2 regions of the Borborobacter xinjiangensis genome follow, and region 2 is predicted to be linked to the other one. Evidence: riboswitches for the same ligand, from Rfam matches in the RefSeq annotation. Region 2 holds a riboswitch; the other holds the start of a gene.
What was found. Region 2 has a riboswitch for cobalamin ahead of ACLKMW_RS01395 (DUF1636 family protein). Riboswitches for the same ligand answer to the same signal wherever they lie in the genome.
Positions count from the first base shown of each region.

Region 1: it holds a riboswitch for cobalamin, as region 2 does, so the genes downstream of both, ACLKMW_RS06535 (TonB-dependent receptor domain-containing protein) here and ACLKMW_RS01395 (DUF1636 family protein) in region 2, are expected to answer to the same signal.

Region 1 is NZ_JBLLVA010000003.1:405,627-415,888, reverse strand. It holds gene dapE (succinyl-diaminopimelate desuccinylase) at 1-1,142, opposite strand, end outside; gene ACLKMW_RS06575 (HAD family hydrolase) at 1,278-1,991, shown strand; gene ACLKMW_RS06570 (DUF805 domain-containing protein) at 1,996-2,367, opposite strand; gene dapD (2,3,4,5-tetrahydropyridine-2,6-dicarboxylate N-succinyltransferase) at 2,403-3,257, opposite strand; gene ACLKMW_RS06560 (LOG family protein) at 3,454-4,293, shown strand; gene ACLKMW_RS06555 (pyrimidine 5'-nucleotidase) at 4,315-5,022, opposite strand; gene ACLKMW_RS06550 (GGDEF domain-containing protein) at 5,173-5,934, shown strand; gene ACLKMW_RS06545 (hypothetical protein) at 5,943-6,188, opposite strand; gene ACLKMW_RS06540 (hypothetical protein) at 6,234-6,452, opposite strand; cobalamin riboswitch at 6,571-6,780, shown strand; gene ACLKMW_RS06535 (TonB-dependent receptor domain-containing protein) at 6,953-8,845, shown strand; gene ACLKMW_RS06530 (ABC transporter substrate-binding protein) at 8,863-9,723, shown strand; gene ACLKMW_RS06525 (FecCD family ABC transporter permease) at 9,720-10,262, shown strand, end outside.
Region 2 is NZ_JBLLVA010000001.1:291,676-301,937, forward strand. It holds gene cobN (cobaltochelatase subunit CobN) at 1-1,604, opposite strand, end outside; gene cobW (cobalamin biosynthesis protein CobW) at 1,781-2,818, opposite strand; gene ACLKMW_RS01395 (DUF1636 family protein) at 2,815-3,234, opposite strand; cobalamin riboswitch at 3,277-3,482, opposite strand; gene ACLKMW_RS01400 (winged helix-turn-helix domain-containing protein) at 3,485-4,711, opposite strand; gene ACLKMW_RS01405 (NADH-quinone oxidoreductase subunit A) at 5,060-5,425, shown strand; gene ACLKMW_RS01410 (NuoB/complex I 20 kDa subunit family protein) at 5,416-5,997, shown strand; gene ACLKMW_RS01415 (NADH-quinone oxidoreductase subunit C) at 6,003-6,605, shown strand; gene ACLKMW_RS01420 (four helix bundle protein) at 6,659-7,018, shown strand; gene ACLKMW_RS01425 (NADH-quinone oxidoreductase subunit D) at 7,082-8,272, shown strand; gene ACLKMW_RS01430 (FkbM family methyltransferase) at 8,272-9,246, shown strand; gene ACLKMW_RS01435 (NADH-quinone oxidoreductase subunit E) at 9,268-10,262, shown strand, end outside.

The DNA.
Region 1 (10,262 bases), on a different contig from region 2:
ATTTCCAGATCGTCGAGCGCGACCCGCTCGTCGACCATATGCATGGTCTTGCCGACCAGGCCGAATTCGACCACCGGGCAGTAGTCCTTGATGAAGCGCGCGTCCGAGGTACCGCCGGAAGTCGACAGCGCCGGTTGCCTGCCGGTAACCGCCTTCACCGATGCGCTCAACGTCTCGATCAGCTTGTCGTCGCGGGTGAGGAATACATGGCTCGGCCGGTCGCGCCAGGTGACCTCGAATTCGACCGGTTCCTTGCGCCCTTTGCGGTATTTCCGCCGGCCGCTGGCGATATCCAGCCGATTGTGGACTTCAGCCTGGATGGTTTCCGCAGTCCATGTATCGTTGAAGCGTATGTTGAAGGCTGCGGTCGCCTTTGCGGCGATGACATTGGTTGCCGCATTGCCGACATCGATCGAGGTGATTTCAAGATTGCTCGGCTGAAAGTTTTCCGTTCCGTCGTCGAAAGCCGGGCTCATCAGCGCGTCGAGCAGCGTCATCAGCCCTCGCACCGGGTTGTCGGCAAGGTGGGGATAGGCGACGTGGCCCTGCCGGCCGTGGACGGTGACGAGGCCGGAAATGGAGCCACGCCGTCCGATCTTGATCATGTCGCCGAGCAGGTCCGGATTGGTCGGCTCGCCGACGATTGCCGCATCCCAGGCTTCGCCGCGGCCGACCGCCCAATCGAGCAGCTTGACGGTGCCATTGATCGCCGGTCCTTCCTCGTCACCGGTGATCAGCAGCGACACCGAGCCTTTCGGCTTGCCGCGTGATTCGATATGGCGGGCAAGCGCGGCGACGAAACAGGCGATGCCGCCCTTCATGTCGACGGCGCCGCGGCCGTACATTTCCCCATCATGGACGGCGGCGGAAAACGGCGCTTGGCTCCATGCCGTCTCATCGCCGACCGGCACGACATCGGTGTGGCCGGCAAACATCAGATGCGGGCCATTGCCGGACAGGCGTGCGTAGAGATTCTCGATGTCGGGGGTGCCGTTTTCCGAAAAAACGGGGCGTTCGACGGCAAAGCCGAGCGGCGCAAGCATTGCTTCGAGCGCCGTCAGCGCGCCACCTTCGGCGGGAGTCACCGATGGACAGCGGATCAGGGCGGCGAGGTTTTCGGCAGGGTCTTTAGGCAAGCTCATGCAAACGCAGATACTTCAAACCGCCAGCGCTGTCACGGCGCATAAGCCATTGGCATTTGGTCCATCAACGCGGATTGGAACGACTGTCTGTTGGCAATAGACTGCCGTTCTCTCCGTTCATGACAGGACTGGAAAATGCCTTCCCGAAGCTTGCCGCTCTCCACCATCGGCTTCGACGCCGACGACACACTTTGGCAGAACGAGCAGTTCTTCCGCGTGACGGAAACGCATTTTGCTTCGTTGCTAGCCGAATATGCCGAGGGCAGCGACATTCACGCCCGCCTGCTTGAAGCGGAAAAGCGCAACCTGGCGGTCTATGGCTTCGGCATCAAAGGTTTCACCCTGTCGATGATCGAAACCGCGTTGGAGCTGAGCGGAGGCCGGGTACCGGCGCGCGTGATCGGCGAAATTCTCGCAGCCGGACGCGACATGCTCTCGCATCCGGTCGAAACGCTGCCGAACGTGCGCGAGACGCTGGAGGAACTGGCGGGAGCCTATCGACTGATCCTGATCACCAAGGGCGACCTGTTCGATCAGGAGCGCAAGCTGGCGCAGTCAGGGCTCGGCGAATTGTTCGATGCGGTCGAGATCGTCAGCGACAAGAACGCCGCCACCTATGAGCGCATCTTCGCCCGTCACGGCGACGGGCCGCACCGGGCGATGATGGTCGGCAATTCGCTGAAATCGGACATCGTTCCGGCCATCGAGGCCGGAAGCTGGGGCGTCTATGTTCCGCACGATCTCACCTGGGTCCTCGAACATGTCGAGGAACCGGCCGAGGCGCCGCGCTTCCGGCGCCTGGCGCATATAGCCGAGCTGGCCGATCTGATCGATGAATTGGAACGCTGACCGCCTATTTCGCCGCGTTGGTCTGCCTTGCGTACCGATTGGGTCCGGGCTCGCCCGGAAAGACGCAGAGCGCCAGGAAGGCGATGAACGAAACAATCGGAATGAAGAGCGAAACCGCGATGATGCCGGGCTTTCCCATGTCGTGCAGGCGCTTCACGCTGGATGAGATATGCACCCAGAGGAAGATGGCGAATGTTACGCCGAACACCACCGACCAGGTCTGCGCGGCCGGACTTTCCTCCGGCACGCGCATGAACTGGTAGAGCGGAAACGACACGACCGCCAGCATGAATAGAAACGTCAGTATGTACACCGCCCGGTTGATGCGACCGGCGAAGCTGAAGAAGAGCCAGAGAAACTGGTTTTTGTCAGGCAATTTCGTGCGTTTCCTGTCATGCGACGCGGGGTCGATCAGTCCCGCAGAAGCTCGTTGATCGACGTCTTGGAACGGGTCTGCGCGTCGACGCGCTTGACGATCACGGCGCAGTAGAGGCTGGGGCCGGGCTCACCATTGGGGAGCGGCTTGCCGGTCAATGAGCCTGCGACGACGACCGAATTGGCCGGCACCTCGCCATAGGTGATCTCGCCGGTGGCGCGGTCGACGATCTTGGTCGACTTGCCGATGAAGACGCCCATGCCGAGCACCGAGCCTTCGCGTACGATGCAGCCCTCCACCACCTCGGAGCGAGCGCCGATGAAGCAATTGTCCTCGATGATGGTCGGGCCGGCCTGCATCGGTTCCAGAACGCCGCCGATACCGACGCCGCCGGACAGATGCACGTTCTTGCCGATCTGGGCGCAGGAGCCGACCGAGGCCCAGGTGTCGACCATGGTTCCGGAATCGACATAGGCGCCGAGATTGACGAAGGACGGCATCAGAACCGCATTCGGCGCGATGTAGGCCGAGCGGCGCACCACGCAGGAGGGCACGGCGCGAAAGCCGGCCTTCTCGAAATCGACCGCACTCCAGCCGGCGAACTTCGACGGCACCTTGTCCCACCAGATCGAATCGCCCGGCCCGCCCTTGACGACTTCCATCGGATTGAGCCGGAAGGAGAGCAGAACGGCCTTCTTCAGCCATTGGTTGACCTTCCACACACCATCGGGCTGGCGCTCGGCTACGCGGGCGACGCCGCGGTCGAGCAGGCTCAGCGCGGTCTCGATGGCTTCGCGCCTTTCTCCGCGCGTATCGGTGGTGATGGTCTCGCGCTCCTCGAACGCCTTCTCTATGGTCGCTTCAAGATTCGCAAGGTCGGCTTTGGGCATGAAGTTTCTCCGCTACACGTGCTGTTAAGGGGCGTCTTTTAGGGTCGGGACCTAACAATATGGTCGACTGGCGTTGGGCTGTCGGCTGTTCCAAGATCGCGCGGACCCTATGTCAGGGCATAGAAGCGGTCAATCACGCCAGTGTCCCGGGACGGTGCTGGGGTGTGGAATTTTTGACGGGGGTTTTGAGAACGACATGAATCCGATGGAAAAGGAGGGGTGGACACCGCTACCCCACTCCGACGAGGACCTGGAACGGGTAAAGAGCGTCCCCGACACCCCACAGACGCGTGCCGCCACATACAGGCTTGCCTGGAACGACTCGGACTTCATGACAAGGCGCGAGTTGCGGGCGGTCAGGCTTCAACTGGAGTTGCTGAAACCTGAAATGGTGCTGGCCGAACGCGGCATTCGTTCGACCGTAATTCTGTTCGGCGGGGCGCGCATACCTGAACCGGGCGGCGAGGCCTGGGCCGCCAAGGACGAGACGCAGCGCAAGAACCTTGAGAAAAACAGCAAATATTACGACGAGGCGCGCAAATTCGCGCAACTCTGCTCACGCCATTCCGCCACCTCGCGCTATCGCGAATATGTGGTGGTTACGGGCGGCGGGCCGGGCGTCATGGAGGCGGGAAATCGCGGTGCGGCCGATGTCGGCGCGCCGTCGATCGGCCTCAACATCGTTCTGCCGCATGAGCAGGCGCCGAACGCCTATGTGACGCCGGAACTCTGCTTCAATTTCCACTACTTCGCCATCAGGAAGATGCATTTCGTCATGCGCGCCAAGGCGGTGGCGGTGTTTCCCGGCGGCTTCGGCACGATGGACGAGTTCTTCGAAACCCTGACGCTGATCCAGACCGGCCGCATGGAGCGGGTTCCTATCGTTCTTTTCGGCAAGGCGTTCTGGGAGCGGGCGATCGATCTCGATTTCCTGGCCGAGCAGGGCACCATCACGCCAGGCGATCAGGACATCATCGAGTTCGTCGATACCGCCGACGAAGCCTGGAAGATCATCCGCGAATTCTACCAGTTCTGACGCGGAAGCCCTCCGGGTCCGTCACGCGGCGCTTGGCGTTATCGTGCCGAGAAACGTCGCCAGATCGTCGGTGACGAAGTCCACGGCATCGTCATAGGACGGGTCGCGTTCCCAGATTTCGGAAAATGTCGGCTCGAAGTTCTTGGGTACGATCAGAACCGTCTGCATGCCGAGCGCCTTGGGAACGATCAGGTTGCGCGCCAGATCCTCGAACATCACCGCATTGGGGCCGGCGATGCGGTGGAGCGCGATGAACTTGTCGTAGGTCTCCGGCGCCGGCTTCGGCGTCAGGCCCGCCGCGACGATGTCGAAGATGTCGTCGAAATGATCGAGAATTCCGAGTTGGCGCGCGGTGCGCTCGGCATGGCCCCGGTCCCCGTTGGTGAAGATGAACTTGCGCCCCGGCAGCGCCTTTATCGCCTCGCCGAGCGCGGGATCGGGGACCAGCCACGAATAGTCGATGTTGTGGACTTTATTGAGAAAGTCGTCGGGATCGATATTGTGGCGCTGCATCAGCCCGCTCAGCGTCGTCCCGTATTCCAGGTAGAGCTCTTTCTGCAGCTTGCGCGCCTCATCGCGCGGCAATTGCAGAAGCTCCGACACATAGGCGGTCATCTTCACATCGATCTGCGAAAACAGATTGGTGTGATGCGGATAGAGCGTGTTGTCGAGGTCGAACACCCAATCGGTGACATGGGCGAATCGGGCGGATTTCGGAGACTGGGTCATGACAGTCCTTATGACACGACTGACGCATCGATGGCCATGAGCGCTTTGCCACGCTCGGGCCCGAAGCCGGAAAAGATCAAATCTTATGCATGCCTGAAAGGAGACCTTTAACGCTTTGCTGTCATGGGCTTTCGAAATCGGAAGCTGTCGATGAAAAGCATATTTGTAAGGTCCGGGCTGGTGGCGTTCGGGGCGGTTGCCGGGTCCCTACTGCTGGTGATCACCATCGTTCCCGCGCTCGGAGGGGTGGTTGACGGCAATGCGTGGCTGATGTGCATTATTTGCCCTCTCGCGACCGCTTGGCCGGCCAGCGCCTTCACCTTCTGGCAGAGCGATCGGCTGAAGCAGGCCCATCGCGACCTTGCCCGGGTCCATGCGCAGCTTGCCGCCGCCCATAGGCGCTTGGCCGAAAAGGCGCAGCGTGATGACATGACCGGCATGCTCAATCGCGAGGCTTTCTTTGCCGCGCTGGATGGTTCGCGGCGCAAGGCGGACCGTGGCGCGCTGCTGATCATCGATGCCGATCATTTCAAGCGAATCAACGATAATTTCGGTCACCTAACGGGAGACGACGCCTTGCAGAAGATCGCGGCGGCGATTTCGCGCGGCGTGCGCTCCAGCGACATACTGGGACGCATTGGCGGCGAGGAATTCGGCGCAATCCTCGTAGGTGCCTCGGACGAGGAGGCCGCAAGCGTTGCCGAGCGTATCCGCAGCGAAGTCGAGCAGATTCATTTCGCGCCGGTGGATGACGCGGTCGTTCGCCTCACCGTCAGCATCGGCGGAACGCATTGTCCACCCGATGGGACAGTGCCCGAACTGATGCGCGCGGCCGATGCCCGTCTTTACGAGGCCAAGCGACGCGGGCGCAACCTGGTGATCATAGGCGAGGTGATGGTGAGGGCCGCGTAAGAAGGACCCTAGGTCACCACGGCGGTAATTGAGGCCGCAACCAGGAAACCGGCGAGCACGAGCAGCACGCCATAGATCTTCGGCTTGCCGAACAGCACGGCGAATGCCGATATCCACACGACGATGGCGGCGGCGAGCGCGAACAGGAAACCCGGCTTGTCGCTCCACATGATACCGATTGCCATGAGGCCGCCGATTATCAGCGCCCCGAAGACAAGCATTATCGAGAGCGCGAACTTCTCCACCGAATCCATTGGTCGTCCTCTGATCGTCATGTTTGGGTAGCGTGCCGGGCGCCGCTAATCAACACGCCTGATGCGACCCTTGTCGAGCTTGAAAATTCCGTTCTGTCCGCCCTGCCGTTCGAAATCGCTCTGCAACTCGTCCCAGGTGCCGAGATATTTCCCGCAATCCTCGCAGGAAATGAAGGTTTCCGGCCTCACGGTCGATGGAATGCGCAAACGAATGGTGTGGCAGTAGGGGCATTCGAGACGATGATCGAGGAATTGCTCGGGCATTTTGTCTCCCTCCGGACATGAACGCCCGCACCTGACCCTAACACGATATTCGAACCCGTCGAATCACTACTGTGGTGATGAAGCCGAAAGCGCAATTGACGCTTCGTCTTTCCGCGGCTAGCTTCCCGCCCGGAACTGGTTTCGCCTTCGGGCGGATGAAAAGGGAATGCGGTGACGCCGTGATATCGGCCATTCCGCAACTGCCCCCGCAACTGTAGCCGTTGAGCCTTCTTCCAAAAAGCCACTGAGAGCGCATGGCGCGACCGGGAAGGCGGAAGAAACGCAATGACACGGAAGTCAGGAGACCTGCCTTTCCAGTCACCCATGCCCGAACACGAGGGGTGTTCCGGCGCGGTCGTCCGTGGCGGTGACATTTGAAAAAGTGTTGCCGCGCGCCCGGATGGCTGATGGGTTCTTGCCCTGACAAATCCTTCCGGTCCGCGGTTCTGATTGTGCCTGTGAAGCAGATTATCGCTTTGCCGGCCGGAACGGAGGGCTGAATGTCTACGACTATTTTCCGCGCGGGCTTTTCCGCATTTGCCGCAATCGGCGCTGTCCTGGCTTTTCAAGGCGCGGCTGGCGCGCAGGACGCAGACGGCGTCATCAAGCTCGAGCAGATCACGGTTACAACGCCGCTGCGGCGCGAATCGACGCTGGCCAGGAGCACATCGTCGGTGACTGTCATCGACGAAAAGGAGATCGAGCAATCGGGCGCGCTCGACCTGCCGACGCTGCTGAAATCCTACCCGGGTGTTTCCATCCGAACCAATGGCGGGCTCGGATCGGAGTCCAGCATTTCGCTGCGCGGAACGACTTCAACGCAGACATTGGTGCTTGTAAACGGTGTGCGGGCAAGCTCGGCGACGATCGGCACGACAGCCATCGCCAGCATCCCCCTGAGCTCGATCGAACGTATCGAGATCGCCAAGGGCGGGCATTCAGCCCAGTATGGCGCCGACGCTATTGGCGGCATCGTCAACATCATCACCAAGCAGGGCGGCACCTGCGCCAATGGCAACGCGATGTGCACGACGGTGAGCACGGGCGTGATGCATCCCTGGGGTGGTTATGTTTCCGGCAATGTCAGTGGCCAGACCGAGGACGGCACCAACTACGCCTTCGGCGGCAGTCTCCTGGGAACGCGCGGCTACGAGTTCACGCTGCCGTCCAGTTTCTCGCATGAGAAGGACGACGATGGGTTTCTCACCGGATCTGGCAATTTCTCACTGTCCAAGGATTTCGATTGGGGTCGCATCTATACCGATGGACTCTATGCGCGCGGGCGCAACCAGTATGATCGGCCATTTCCCGATCCCAACGAATCCGACACCGATACATTTGCCGGCAGGCTTGGCGGTCGCCTTGATCATTCCGATAGCTGGTCTTCCACCGTCGAACTGACTTCGGCAGTGGACAAGTCCTCGAACTTCCGTGGTGATATTGCCGGCGACGACTTCGATACACTCCGCTACGGCATATTTGCATCGACGCAAAAGTCACTGGAGCTTGACAACAGCCGGCACGTCTTTAGCGGCGGTGTCGAGGCATACCGCGAAACGATCTCTGGCAGCTCGGTTTTCGGTCTTCCCTACGATGCCACGGCGCGAGATCTTGCGGCGGTGTTCGGCCAGCATTCGCTCGAATACGAGGCGCTGACGATCGATTCGGGAATTCGCTACGATCACAACGAACAGTTTGGCGGCGCGACGACCTACAATATCGGCGCCAGCTATGAATTCGTGCCGGGTCTGGTGGCGCGCTCCTCGTTCGCCACCGGCTTTCGGGCACCGACCTTCAACGAGCTCTATTATCCGTTCATGGGAAATCCCGACCTCAGGCCGGAAAAATCGCGCTCCTATGAAGTGGGCCTGAACTGGCGGCCGACAGATTCGACCAGCCTCGATCTGGCGCTTTACCGGACCAGCATAAGGGACCAGATCAACTGGAGCGAGGTGTTTCCGGGCACTTGGCTACCGTCGAATATCGAGAACGTCATGATTACGGGCTTCGAAGCCGCTCTCGAGCATCGCTTCGACAATCGCTGGCGCGGCAGGGCCTCGGTCGATATTCGCGAGCCGAAAAATCGCGACAGCGGCCTGGATATTCCCTACCAGAACCGCTTCAAGGCATCCGCCGAGCTTTCGTTCAAGGCGACCGACAAGCTCGATCTGACGGCCGGGCTGCTATATGTAAGCAGCCGCTTTGCGGACGAGGACAATACGATCAAGCTGCCAGCCTATACGACCGTCGATGTCCTGGCATCCTATGCCTTCGATGAGCAGTCCGAGCTGAAGTTTGCGGTCGAGAATGTCTTTGACGAGCAGTATTCGACATCGAACGGCTACCGCTCGCCCGGACGTACGTTCAATCTGAGTTTCTCGCGAACCTTCTAGCGATTGCCGACGCCACTATGCGTTTCATTGAACGATCCGGAACAAGCCTTCTCCTCGCGGCGCTGGCCGGCCTGTTTCTGGCAGCGTCTGCCATGGCGGAGCCCGCGCCGCGCCGTGTCGTATCGTTGAATGTCTGCACCGATCAGTTGGCGATGCTGATTGCCGGCGAGGGGCAACTTCATTCCGTGTCGTTTCTCGCCCGCGATTCGGGCACCTCGGCAATGGCGGCTGAGGCGCAGCGCTACGTGATCAATCACAGTCAGGCCGAAGAAATCTTCCTGATGCAGCCCGACCTGGTTCTTGCCGGAACATTTTCGTCGCGGCCGACGATCGATCTCTTGCGGAGGCTCGGATTTCGCGTCGAGGAATTCGCGCCGGCAAGATCCTTTGAGGATGTGCGCGAGAATTTGACCCGCGTCGGCAGGCTGCTGCATCGCGAGATAAGAGCCGCCGAGCTGGTGGCGGACCTGGACGGTGGGCTTGCCGGACTGCGGGACGCCAAGGTTCCTCCGCGCACTATCGCGCTTTACGAGGCCAACAGCTATACGTCCGGCACCGGCACGCTGACGGATGCCATTTTTCGCGCCGCCGGGCTCACCAATATCGCCGAGAAACTCGGCGTCGCGGGAACGGTAAGGCTGCCGATGGAACTGCTGATAATGGCCGATCCCGACCTGATCGCCGCAAGCAACCGGGACTATGGCGCGCCGGCGCTGGCGCAGGAAAATTTTACGCATCCCGCCTATCTGGCGCTTGGCGCGCAAGAGCGGACCGTCAATGTGCCGGTACCCAATATGATCTGCGGCGGACCTTTTACGCTTGAGGCGGCGCGCATCCTTCAGGAGGCGGCGTCGATGCCGATCGGCAACGTCAAATGAGGGACCGTTCGCTCTATAGGCTGGTCGCCTCGGTGCTTGGTTTAGCCACAGTGGCGCTTTTCATCCTGTCGCTGACGGTGGGGCCGGCCGGCATCGCCTTTGGCGACAGCATTGCCGCACTTTTCTCCGCCAAACGCGACGGAATCGCCCTGATCATGCAGGAGATTCGCCTGCCGCGCGCCATCCTCGGTCTGATGATCGGCGCCACGCTCGGCCTTTCAGGCGCGGTGCTGCAAGGCTATCTGCGCAACCCACTGGCCGAGCCTGGCCTGCTCGGCATCAGCGCGTCGGCTTCGCTCGGCGCCGTGCTTGCAATCTATACCGGCCTCTCGGCCGCCTTCCCGCTCGGTCTGCCGCTTGCGGCCCTGGCTGGAGCGGTGGTCGCTGTCCTCGTCGTCCAGGCGATGGCGGGCATACGCGGCGGGGCGCTGACGATCATCCTTGCCGGGGTCGCGGTCACCAGCTTTGCCGGCGCCATGACCTCGCTGGCGCTCAACCTGTCGCCTAATCCATTCGCGGCGCTCGAAATCATGTTCTGG
Region 2 (10,262 bases):
ACATGCACCAGCGCGTGGCAACCGATACCCTTTTGCAGCCAAAGGCCGAAGGCGAGCAGCGCATGACGCGGCGGCAGCGATGGATCGTGATAGTCGGCGCGGCGATCCGCCGAGCGCCCGCGATCAGGTGCAAGGGCGACGGTGACGTTGCCGAAAGTCGCCGCGCGAAAGCGAAAGGTGGATTGCTGCGTGTCCCGAACTGCGTCGCCCCATGCCGCGTTTACGGCATCGATTGCGTTCGTGGGAAGCTTTAGGGCGAACGTACGATAGTCGTCCAAGGCAAGCGCGTGATCGGAAGCATCCAGTGCCGTCAAAAGATCACGAGAGCTTTCCGGAATCTTTTCAACAAAGTAGCCTTCGGCCTTCAGGTCGTGCAGCATGGCGAGCACGCTCGAGGGCACGTCGAGGCCAACCGCGTAGCCGATGCGGCCGGGGGCGCTCGGATAGTCCGGAATGAGGATCGCGATCTTTCGCGTGGCGCGCGGTTCTTTCTGCAGGCGGATGAAGGCTGCAAGGCGGTCGGCGGCCCGCGCGATGCGGTCAGGCTCGGGCCGATTGGCGAAGGCCTTGAATGCCAAGGCGTTGTCCGCTTGCGTTTCGGCCTTGAAGGAGACCGCACCTGCCATGATGCGACCGTCAAGCTCGGGCATGACGACATGCATGGCAAGGTCCGCGGGCGCAAGTCCGCGCTGGTTCGTCGCCCAGGCTTCGCGGCGGGTTGTGGCGGTGATGACCTGGAAGACCGGCACGCTGGCGCGGTCGAACACCGTTTCCACGCCGGGCTCGGCGCCTGTGGCAAACGCCGTGGCGGTAACGATGACGCTCGGCGAAAGAGACCTGAGTGCCGGTTCGACGAAACCGAGCGAGGCCGGATCCTTCAGGCTGGAGACGAAGATCGGCACTGGCGCCATGCCGCGCTCGCGCAGCGCTTCGACAAGCGCGTCGATAGGCGCCACATCGGCGGCAAGCAACATGGAGCGATAAAAGAGAATGGGAACGACCGGCGCGCCGACCGCCAATCGGGGGGAGGCCAGAGGTGCGGTCACGACGCCGGATTCCGGGTCGTAGAAGCCGGCCTTGGGGACATTTACCGGCGCGACCGGCGCCACCTCGCTGCCGGCAAGCGCCGCCAACTTGCGCATGACGCCGCTCATATTGGCAGGACCGCCCTCACGGAAATAATCGAGTAGATCGTCCAATTGGTCGCGGGGCAGGGTAGAGCACTCGATCAGCCGCAGATCCTGGTCGCGGCATTCGCCGGGCAGTAGCGCGAGGCGGATGTCGTTCTCGCGGCAGATGGCGGCGAGCCGGTCGCAACCATAGCGCCACCAGTCGTAGCCGCCGAGAATGCGGACCAGGATCACCTTCGCGTGGCTTGCGACACTGTCGATCCACAGATCGACCGACATGGGATGGCGCAGGTCGCGAAGCGCGGCCAGCCGCATCGACGGCAGTGTGTCGGCATTGACCCTCCACGCCGCTGCCAGCCCCGCCAGATCGCTGTCGGTGAAGGAGAGCGCCACGATATCCGCCGGCGCCTGCCGCAAATCGACCGGCTCGACCAAATCGTCGAGGGAGGCGGATGCCGTGGTTAATATGTGCATGGCGAAATTCGCCCGTCGGAAATTGGAGATCGCCCCCTCACCAGCTCGCTGCGCTTGCCACCTCTTCCCGAGGGGAGAGGAGACGCAGCGGCGATGGCTTCCTCTTCTCCCCACTGGGGAGACGGTAGCCGGGAAGCGACCGGACGAGGAGAAAGAGGAAGCATCTCCAGTCTACCTCAGTTCACCAGGATGCGCTCGATGGCTTGCCGATTGAGACCTTTCAACCCGATCACGACAAGACGCGAGCGGCGGTCGTCCGCCGGGGTCCAGGCGCGGTCATAATAATGGCTGACGCGCGGGCCCACCGCCTGAACCAGAAGCCGCATCGGCTTGCCGCTGACATCGACGAAACCCTTCACCCGCAGGACGTTTTCTTCTTCGGCCGCAGCCGTCACCCGCGTGGCGAGATCGTCCGGGTCGGTAATCGCCGGCAGTTCGACGATGAAACTGTCGAAGTCGTCGTGCTCGTGGTCGAGCATTCCGTCATGATGGGTCTTGCGGTTCTCGATGTCGTCTTCCACGGCAAGCCCGAGGCCGAGCATCACCGACGGGTCAATCGCGCCCTGCGCGGTCGGCACCACCTTCACCGCGCGGCCGAGATGTTCGCCGATAAGCGTGGTGGCGCGCGCGCTGCCCGCTTCGTCGAGCAAATCCTTCTTCGACAGGATCACGAGGTCGGCGCAGGCAAGCTGGTCCTCGAATACCTCCTCGACCGGATCGTCGTGATCGATGGAATCGTCGGCGCTTCGTTGCGCTTGCAGCGCATCCAGATCGGACGCGACCTTGCCGTCTGCCAGAGCCGGGCCGTCGACCACGGCCACCACGCCATCCACGGTGACGCGGCTACGGACCGAGGGCCATTGGAACGCCTGAACAAGCGGCTTGGGCAAGGCGAGGCCGGACGTTTCGATGATGATGTGGTCGACCTTCGGTTCCAGCGCGAGAATTCGGTCGAGGGCCGGCACGAAGTCATCGGCGACCGTGCAGCAGAGGCAGCCATTGGCGAGTTCCAGGATGTTTTCCTCAGGGCAGGTGTCGACGCCGCAGCCCTTCAGGATTTCACCGTCAATGCCGATGTCACCGAATTCGTTGACGATGAGCGCGAGACGCTTCCCGTTTGCGTTCTGCAGGATATGGCGGATGAGCGTCGTCTTGCCCGAGCCGAGAAAGCCGGTGACGACGGTGCAGGGAACACGGGTCGCGGACGTGGTCATGAGGGGTCCTTCAACAGATCGAGGGGAGGGATGCGCGCGACGAGACCGCGCTTGAGACTGTCAGGCCGGCCGCGCCATGGCAGGACGCCATCGGTCGAGGCCGCAAAGAGGCTGGCTCCGGCAATCAGGTCCGGGCCGCTGTCGGGTGTCAGGTCGCCGAAGACATAGCTCCAGGAGCCGTCCCGCAGAATCGCCGCGCTCAGGCGCCGCTTGCAATTGCCCAGGCATTGAACCTGCGTGACGCGGATGTCGGTTCGATCAGCGGCCTGTGCGGTCGCCACGCCGAGGCGTTCGCCGGCGGTAGGGCGAACGTCGGACCCTTGCTCGTCGCGGCAGGAAGAACAGACCACCACGGTGACGCCGGCACCATTGCCATTGTCGGCGTATTCGGCCCGCGCCGCGGGGTTACCGTCGATTTTCACTCGGCGTTCTCCTTGCCCGGGGCACCCGCCGGACTGTCGGATTTCATGCTGACGGCAGGTCTCCTGGCTCGCGGGTCGTCGCCTCGTGCCGCCTTCCCGGGACATTCCCAGTGGCTGTCGGCCTTCGGCTATTCGCTTACAGTTGCGGGGACAGCTGCGGATTGGAAGCCTTCCGGTTTCGCACCGCATTCCCTCTTAGCCCCTCCCTTTGCGGAGAGGGGACCGTCTTGGCTGAACTTAGGCGTTAGCGCATCAGCGTGTCAACGCGCCGCTGCGACATGATTATGTCGGCCAGCGCCGGACCGAGATCGCCGGCGGGCACGATCTCGATGCGCTCAAGGCCAAGCCAATCCTTCATCAGCCGAAGCTCCTCGCATAGAGCTTCCGCCGTATGGGCGGGCGCGAATGGCTCGGCATAGGCGGCAAGCACCCGCAACACGCCCATGGGCCGATCCGCCTTGACGTCGATGCGCGCAACCAGCCTGTCGCCGAGCAGGAACGGCAGCACATAGTAGCCGTATTGGCGCTTTTGCGCCGGCGTGTAGATTTCGATGCGATAGCGAAAGCCGAACAGCGCCTCCGTGCGCGACCGCTCGAAGACCAACGGGTCGAAAGGAGCGAGCAGCGCGCGTGCTTCCACCTTGCGCGGGATGCGCGCGCCGGCATGAAGGTAGGCCTGTCTGTGCCATCCTTCCACGCGCACCGGCAACAGCTCTCCGGCTTCCACCAGTTCCCCGATCCGACCTTTCATGTCGGCAGACGAAAGCCGAAAATAATCGCGCAGGCATGGTGCCGTGACGATGCCGTGGGCGCGGGCGGCAATGCGCAGCAGTTCGCGGTGCGCTTCGGCGGGCTGCGGCGTCGGCAGCGCAAGGATGGAGGGAGGCAACACGCGTTCGGGCAGGTCATAAACGCGTTCGAAGCCGCGCCGCGAGGCGGTGGTGAGGCGGCCCGCCCAGAACAGCCACTCGAAAGCGTGCTTGGCGTCGCTCCATCCCCACCAGCCGCCGGCGCCCTTCTGGCCGTCAAGCTCGGAAGCCGCAGTCGCGCCACGCGAAACCACCTGGCGATAGATGTCTTCAATATAATCCGTTCGCGCGCGGCCCCATTTCGCGAGGCCACCATACATCTCCTCACCGTTTCGAGCGCGCTCCATACGCCAGCGCATCAGGGGCTGGGTTGCGACGGGCAGGTAGGACGCCTCATGCGCCCAGTATTCGAACAGAGAGCGCTTTCTCGACATTGCCGCATCGTCCAGAACGGAGAGCGGATAGGGACCCAGCCGCGAAAACAACGGCATGTAGTGCGCGCGCACGACCGCGCTCACCGAATCGATCTGCAGCAGGCCGATGCGCGAAATCACTCGCGAAAGATGGCGCCGGCCGATCAGTGCCGCAGGCCGCGGATCGGCAAAGCCCTGCGCCGCAAGCGCCACGCGCCGGGCGGTTGCGGCGGAAAGCTTTTCCCTCATTGTGAAACGAGCCGAAAGAACGTCAATGCGGATGACCCAAGGTAAGCACGAAGGTTCGGGAGGTCAGTTTATCAATATTTGCAATAAAAACTGTCAGGAGAAAAAGTGGAGTTAGATAGGAAGGAATTCAAGTGCCCGTAGCAGCGGGGCAATTTCGGGAAAAGCCATTGGTGCAGCGGCTTGCCTGGCAAGGTTTGACTTGCTTCGCAGAGTTGGCTGCGCTAACCCTTCGCCGCGTTGCAACATGGTTTTTCGGCACCGCTTGACAGGGCCAAACTGTCGCGGGTTCGCCGGCTCGACTGGATGCTAATATGGAGCACGGTCGATAGCCAACGGAAAGTTTGGAGAATGAACGAGCTGCTGAGTTCATACCTTCCTATCGTGATCTTTGTCGGGGTCGCGCTGGTGGTCGGCCTTGCTCTGGTCGTCGCGCCCTTCATCATCGCCTATCGCAATCCCGATCCGGAGAAGCTGTCGGCTTATGAATGCGGCTTCAACTCGTTCGATGACGCGCGCATGAAGTTCGACATCCGCTACTATCTCGTGGCGATTCTTTTCATCATCTTCGATCTTGAGGTCGCGTTCCTGTTTCCGTGGGCAGTTTCCTTCGGCGAGGTCGGCATGCTCGGCTTCTGGTCGATGATGGTCTTCCTCGCCGTTCTGACCATCGGCTTCATCTACGAGTGGAAGAAGGGGGCGCTGGAATGGGATTGACCGACATGCCTCGCGCCCTTGTTGCCGAAAAGCCCAGGGGCATCATCGATCCGAACACCGGCAAGCCGGTCGGCGCGGATGATCCGTTTTTCCGCGACATCAATGGCGAACTCTCCGACAAGGGCTTTCTCGTCACCTCGTCCGAGGCGCTCATCACCTGGGCGCGCACCGGCTCGCTGATGTGGATGACGTTCGGGCTTGCCTGCTGCGCTGTGGAGATGATGCACATTTCCATGCCGCGCTATGATGCCGAGCGGTTCGGCATCGCGCCGCGCGCCTCTCCGCGCCAGTCCGACGTGATGATCGTCGCCGGGACGCTGACCAACAAGATGGCGCCGGCCCTGCGCAAGGTCTACGACCAGATGCCGGAGCCGCGCTACGTCATTTCGATGGGCTCGTGCGCCAATGGCGGCGGCTACTATCATTATTCCTATTCGGTGGTGCGCGGCTGCGACCGCGTCGTGCCGGTCGACATCTATGTGCCCGGCTGTCCGCCCACCGCCGAGGCGCTGCTCTACGGCATTCTTCTGCTGCAGAAGAAGATTCGCCGCACCGGCACGATCGAGCGGTGAACCCAATGAGTGAAGCCCTCATGGATCTCGCAAGCTATCTTGCCGAAAAGCTTGACGGCAAGATCGGCATGCCGGTGCTTGCCTATGGCGAACTCACGGTGCCGGTCGAGGCCGGCAATATCGTCGATGTCGCAGGATTCCTGCGCGATGACGTGCGCTGCCAGTTCGTGTCGATGATCGATATTTGCGGCGCCGACTATCCGGCGCGAGAGAAGCGATTCGATGTCGTCTATCATCTTCTGTCGCCGCGCCAGAACCTGCGCATTCGGCTCAAGGTCATGACCGACGGCGAGACGCCGGTGCCATCGATCACCAGTGTCTATCCCGGCGCCGACTGGTTCGAGCGCGAAGCTTATGATCTCTATGGCATCCTGTTTTCAGGTCATCCGGATCTTCGCCGCTTGCTGACGGACTACGGTTTCGAAGGTCATCCACTGCGGAAGGATTTTCCGCTGACCGGTTTCGTCGAGGTGCGTTACGACGACGAGGCCAAGCGGGTCGTCTACGAGCCGGTGGAGCTCAAGCAGGAATTCCGAAATTTCGACTTTCTGTCGCCATGGGAAGGGACGGACTACGTTCTGCCGGGCGATGAAAAGGCGAAGCAGTAAAAAATAGCGAGTAGAGAGTAGCGAATAGAGGAAAAGGAGGCAGAACGACGACGATCAACTCTTACAGAGACCTTATTGTCTGGAAGAATGCGATTGATTTGGCGGTCACGTGCTATGCCGAAACCAAGTCGTTTCCAAATAGTGAAGCCTATGGAATGACTTCCCAGATCAGACGTGCCGCAGCGTCCATCGCAGCCAATATCGCCGAAGGACATGGACGCGAGCATACCGGATCGTTCATCCAATTTCTTCGCGTCGCGCAAGGGTCGCTAAAAGAGTTAGAAACGCATTTGATCCTGTCCTCACGTGTCGGATTGATGAATGGCGAAGTGGCCGCGTCCTTGACCGAACAGTGTGAGGAAATTGGCAGGATGTTGCGTTCCTTGATTCGAAGTCTGCAACAAAAGCAATGACAATGATCCTTCTTCCCTATTCGCTATTGCCTATTCGCTATTGGCTCGCTGAAAGCGCATTCCATGGCTGAAACCTCCGTCCGCAATTTCAACATCAATTTCGGCCCGCAGCATCCGGCGGCACACGGCGTTTTGCGCCTCGTGCTGGAGCTGGACGGCGAGATCGTCGAGCGCGTCGATCCGCATATCGGACTGCTGCATCGCGGCACCGAAAAGCTGATGGAGCACAAGACCTATCTGCAGGCGGTGCCCTATCTGGATCGGCTCGATTATGTCGCGCCGATGAACCAGGAGCATGCTTTTGCGCTGGCCGTCGAGCGTCTGCTCGACATCGAGGTACCGAAGCGCGGCCAGCTGATCCGCGTTCTCTATTCCGAGATCGGCCGCATCCTGTCGCATCTGCTCAACGTGACGACCCAGGCCATGGACGTTGGCGCGCTGACACCGCCGCTCTGGGGTTTCGAAGAGCGCGAAAAGCTGATGGTGTTCTATGAGCGTGCGTCCGGCTCGCGCATGCATGCCGCCTATTTCCGCCCCGGCGGCGTGCATCAGGATCTGCCGCAGCAGCTTGTCGAGGACATCGGCAAGTGGATCGACCCGTTCTACAAGACGCTCGACGATATCGACGTTCTGCTTGCCGACAACCGCATCTTCAAGCAGCGAAATGCCGATATCGGTGTCGTTTCGCTCGAGGACGCATGGGCCTGGGGCTTTTCGGGCGTGATGGTGCGCGGCTCGGGCGCGGCCTGGGATCTGCGCAAGAGCCAGCCCTACGAATGCTACGCCGAACTCGACTTCGACATTCCGGTCGGCAAGAACGGCGACTGCTATGATCGCTATCTGATCCGCATGGAGGAAATGCGGCAGTCGGCGAAGATCATGCGACAGTGCGTCGACCTGCTTCTCGGCAAGGAGGGCGCCGGTCCCGTGTCGAACCTTGACGGCAAGGTGGTTCCGCCCAAGCGCGCCGCCATGAAGCGGTCGATGGAAGCCTTGATCCACCATTTCAAGCTCTACACCGAAGGCTTCCATGTGCCGGCGGGCGAGGTTTATGCCGCCGTCGAGGCGCCGAAGGGCGAGTTTGGCGTCTACCTCGTTTCCGACGGCACCAACAAGCCCTATCGCTGCAAGCTGCGGGCGCCGGGTTTCGCGCATCTCCAGGCCATGGATTTCATGTGCAAGGGCCACATGCTGGCCGACGTCTCCGCCGTCCTCGGCTCTCTCGACATCGTCTTCGGCGAGGTCGATCGCTGATGCTCAGGGCCGTCCAAAGCGATATCGTGATCGATGCGCAAACCGGCCGCGTGGAAGGCGCGCGGGCCGGCGAGCGCGTTGCGATCCATTTCCTGCGGATGGCTTTGCAAGCGTTGATGCCGTTTCACAATTTCGGCTTCTCCTACATTGCCCGCGCAACCCGCGGCCTGCTGCCCAGCACTCGAGCCATGGTGTTCGCGCTGGACTCTGACAGCCGCATGCGTGTGCGCTATTGCGATGCGTACTGGTCGACGCTGCTTGCTCCGAATTATCCGTATGAGCCGTCGATACGTGCCCTTCTGGCGGATTCGCGCGACGTCGGCTACGGCTTCATCGACGGCGGCGCCAATCATGGCTTCTGGTCGATACTGGCGAGCGGAAAGCGGGCAGGCTCCAAGCCTTGCGTCGCAGTGGAAGCCGCTTCCGATACGTTCCGCTACCTGGAGGACAACCGTCAGATCAATGGCGAACGGTTCTCGGCATTGAACAAGGCGATCGGCGCGACCAGCGGCGAGCATGTGCGCATCTACGGGGCCAAGCATGAAGCGCGGTCCACCGTCGCACCCTCGACAGAGGCGGTGCCCATCCTCGATTGCGAAACAATAACCGTGGACGACATCTCCGCCATGCCCGATTTCGACGGATTGGAGAAGTTCGTCGTCAAGCTCGACGTGGAAGGTGCTGAAATCGCGGCCTTTTCCGGCGCATCTCGACTGTTGGGCCTGGACACCGCCTTCGTCTATGAAGAGCACGGTTCGGATAGCGCTCACGAGGTGACGCGCCACGTCCTCGAAGCTTTGAAGCTTCGCGTGTTCTGGCTGGGGAAAGGCAAAGCCAGGGAAATCCATTCGCTCGATGAACTCGACCAGATCAAGAAGTCCCGGCGCTTCGGCTACGACATGGTCGCCAGCCGCAGCCCGTTTTGGATCGAACGGCTGGAGAGGCTTGTCGGCACGTCGGCGACACAGCATTGACGAGCGGGACCTGAGGAAAAAATGACAGTTCGCAGACTAGCCGCCGCCGAAGTCCAGCCCGCAGCTTTTGCCTTCAATGCTGCGATGAGCGCCGAGGCCAAGACCTGGATCAAGAAATATCCGGAAGGCCGCGAGCAATCGGCGGTGATCCCGCTGCTCATGCTTGCGCAGGAGCAAGAAGGTTGGGTGACGAAAGCGGCGATCGAACATGTCGCCGAGATGCTCGACATGCCGCTGATCCGGGTGCTGGAGGTCGCGACCTTCTACACGCAGTTTCAGTTGCAGCCCGTCGGCACGCGCGCGCATGTTCAGGTCTGTGGCACCACGCCATGCATGTTGCGCGGCGCGGGCGACCTGATCGAGGTCTGTCGCAGCAAGATTCATCCCGAGCAGTTCCACACCAATGATACCGGCACTCTTTCGTGGGAAGAGGTGGAGTGCCAGGGCGCATGCGTGAACGCGCCGATGGTGATGATCTTCAAAGACGCCTATGAGGATTTGACGCCGGAGCGCCTGGCCGAGATCATTGATCTCTTCGAGGCGGGCAAGGGCGGTAGCGTGATCCCTGGTCCGCAGGTGGACCGCGTCTATTCCGCGCCGCGGTCCGGACTGACTTCGCTGCTTGACGAAAACGCGGTGCTGAAATCCACCCGTGATAGGAAAGCGGCACTTGCGGCCGCGTCGGCAGATGAGGGCACCTCGCTTCCGCCGTCTCGGGCCGCCAAGCCGAAAACCCACGCGGCGGAAACCAACAACGCGGTGAAGTCGCCGTCTCCGGTCAAGTCGGGTACGAAGGCAGAGAAGTCGACAAGTGCTTCCGCACCCGTTGTCGACACTTTAGCCGCCAACAAGGCGGAGCCTGCCGTGGAGGCGGTTTCCAAGCAGCGCAAGGGCGCTGCGGCCAAGAGCGAGCCGGTAAGCGCCTACAAGGCGCCCGAGCGACTGAAGGGCGAGCCGGTGGGTGCGGCCTCCAAGAAAATCGAGCCGGCCAAGCCATCGCTGACCGACAAGAATCG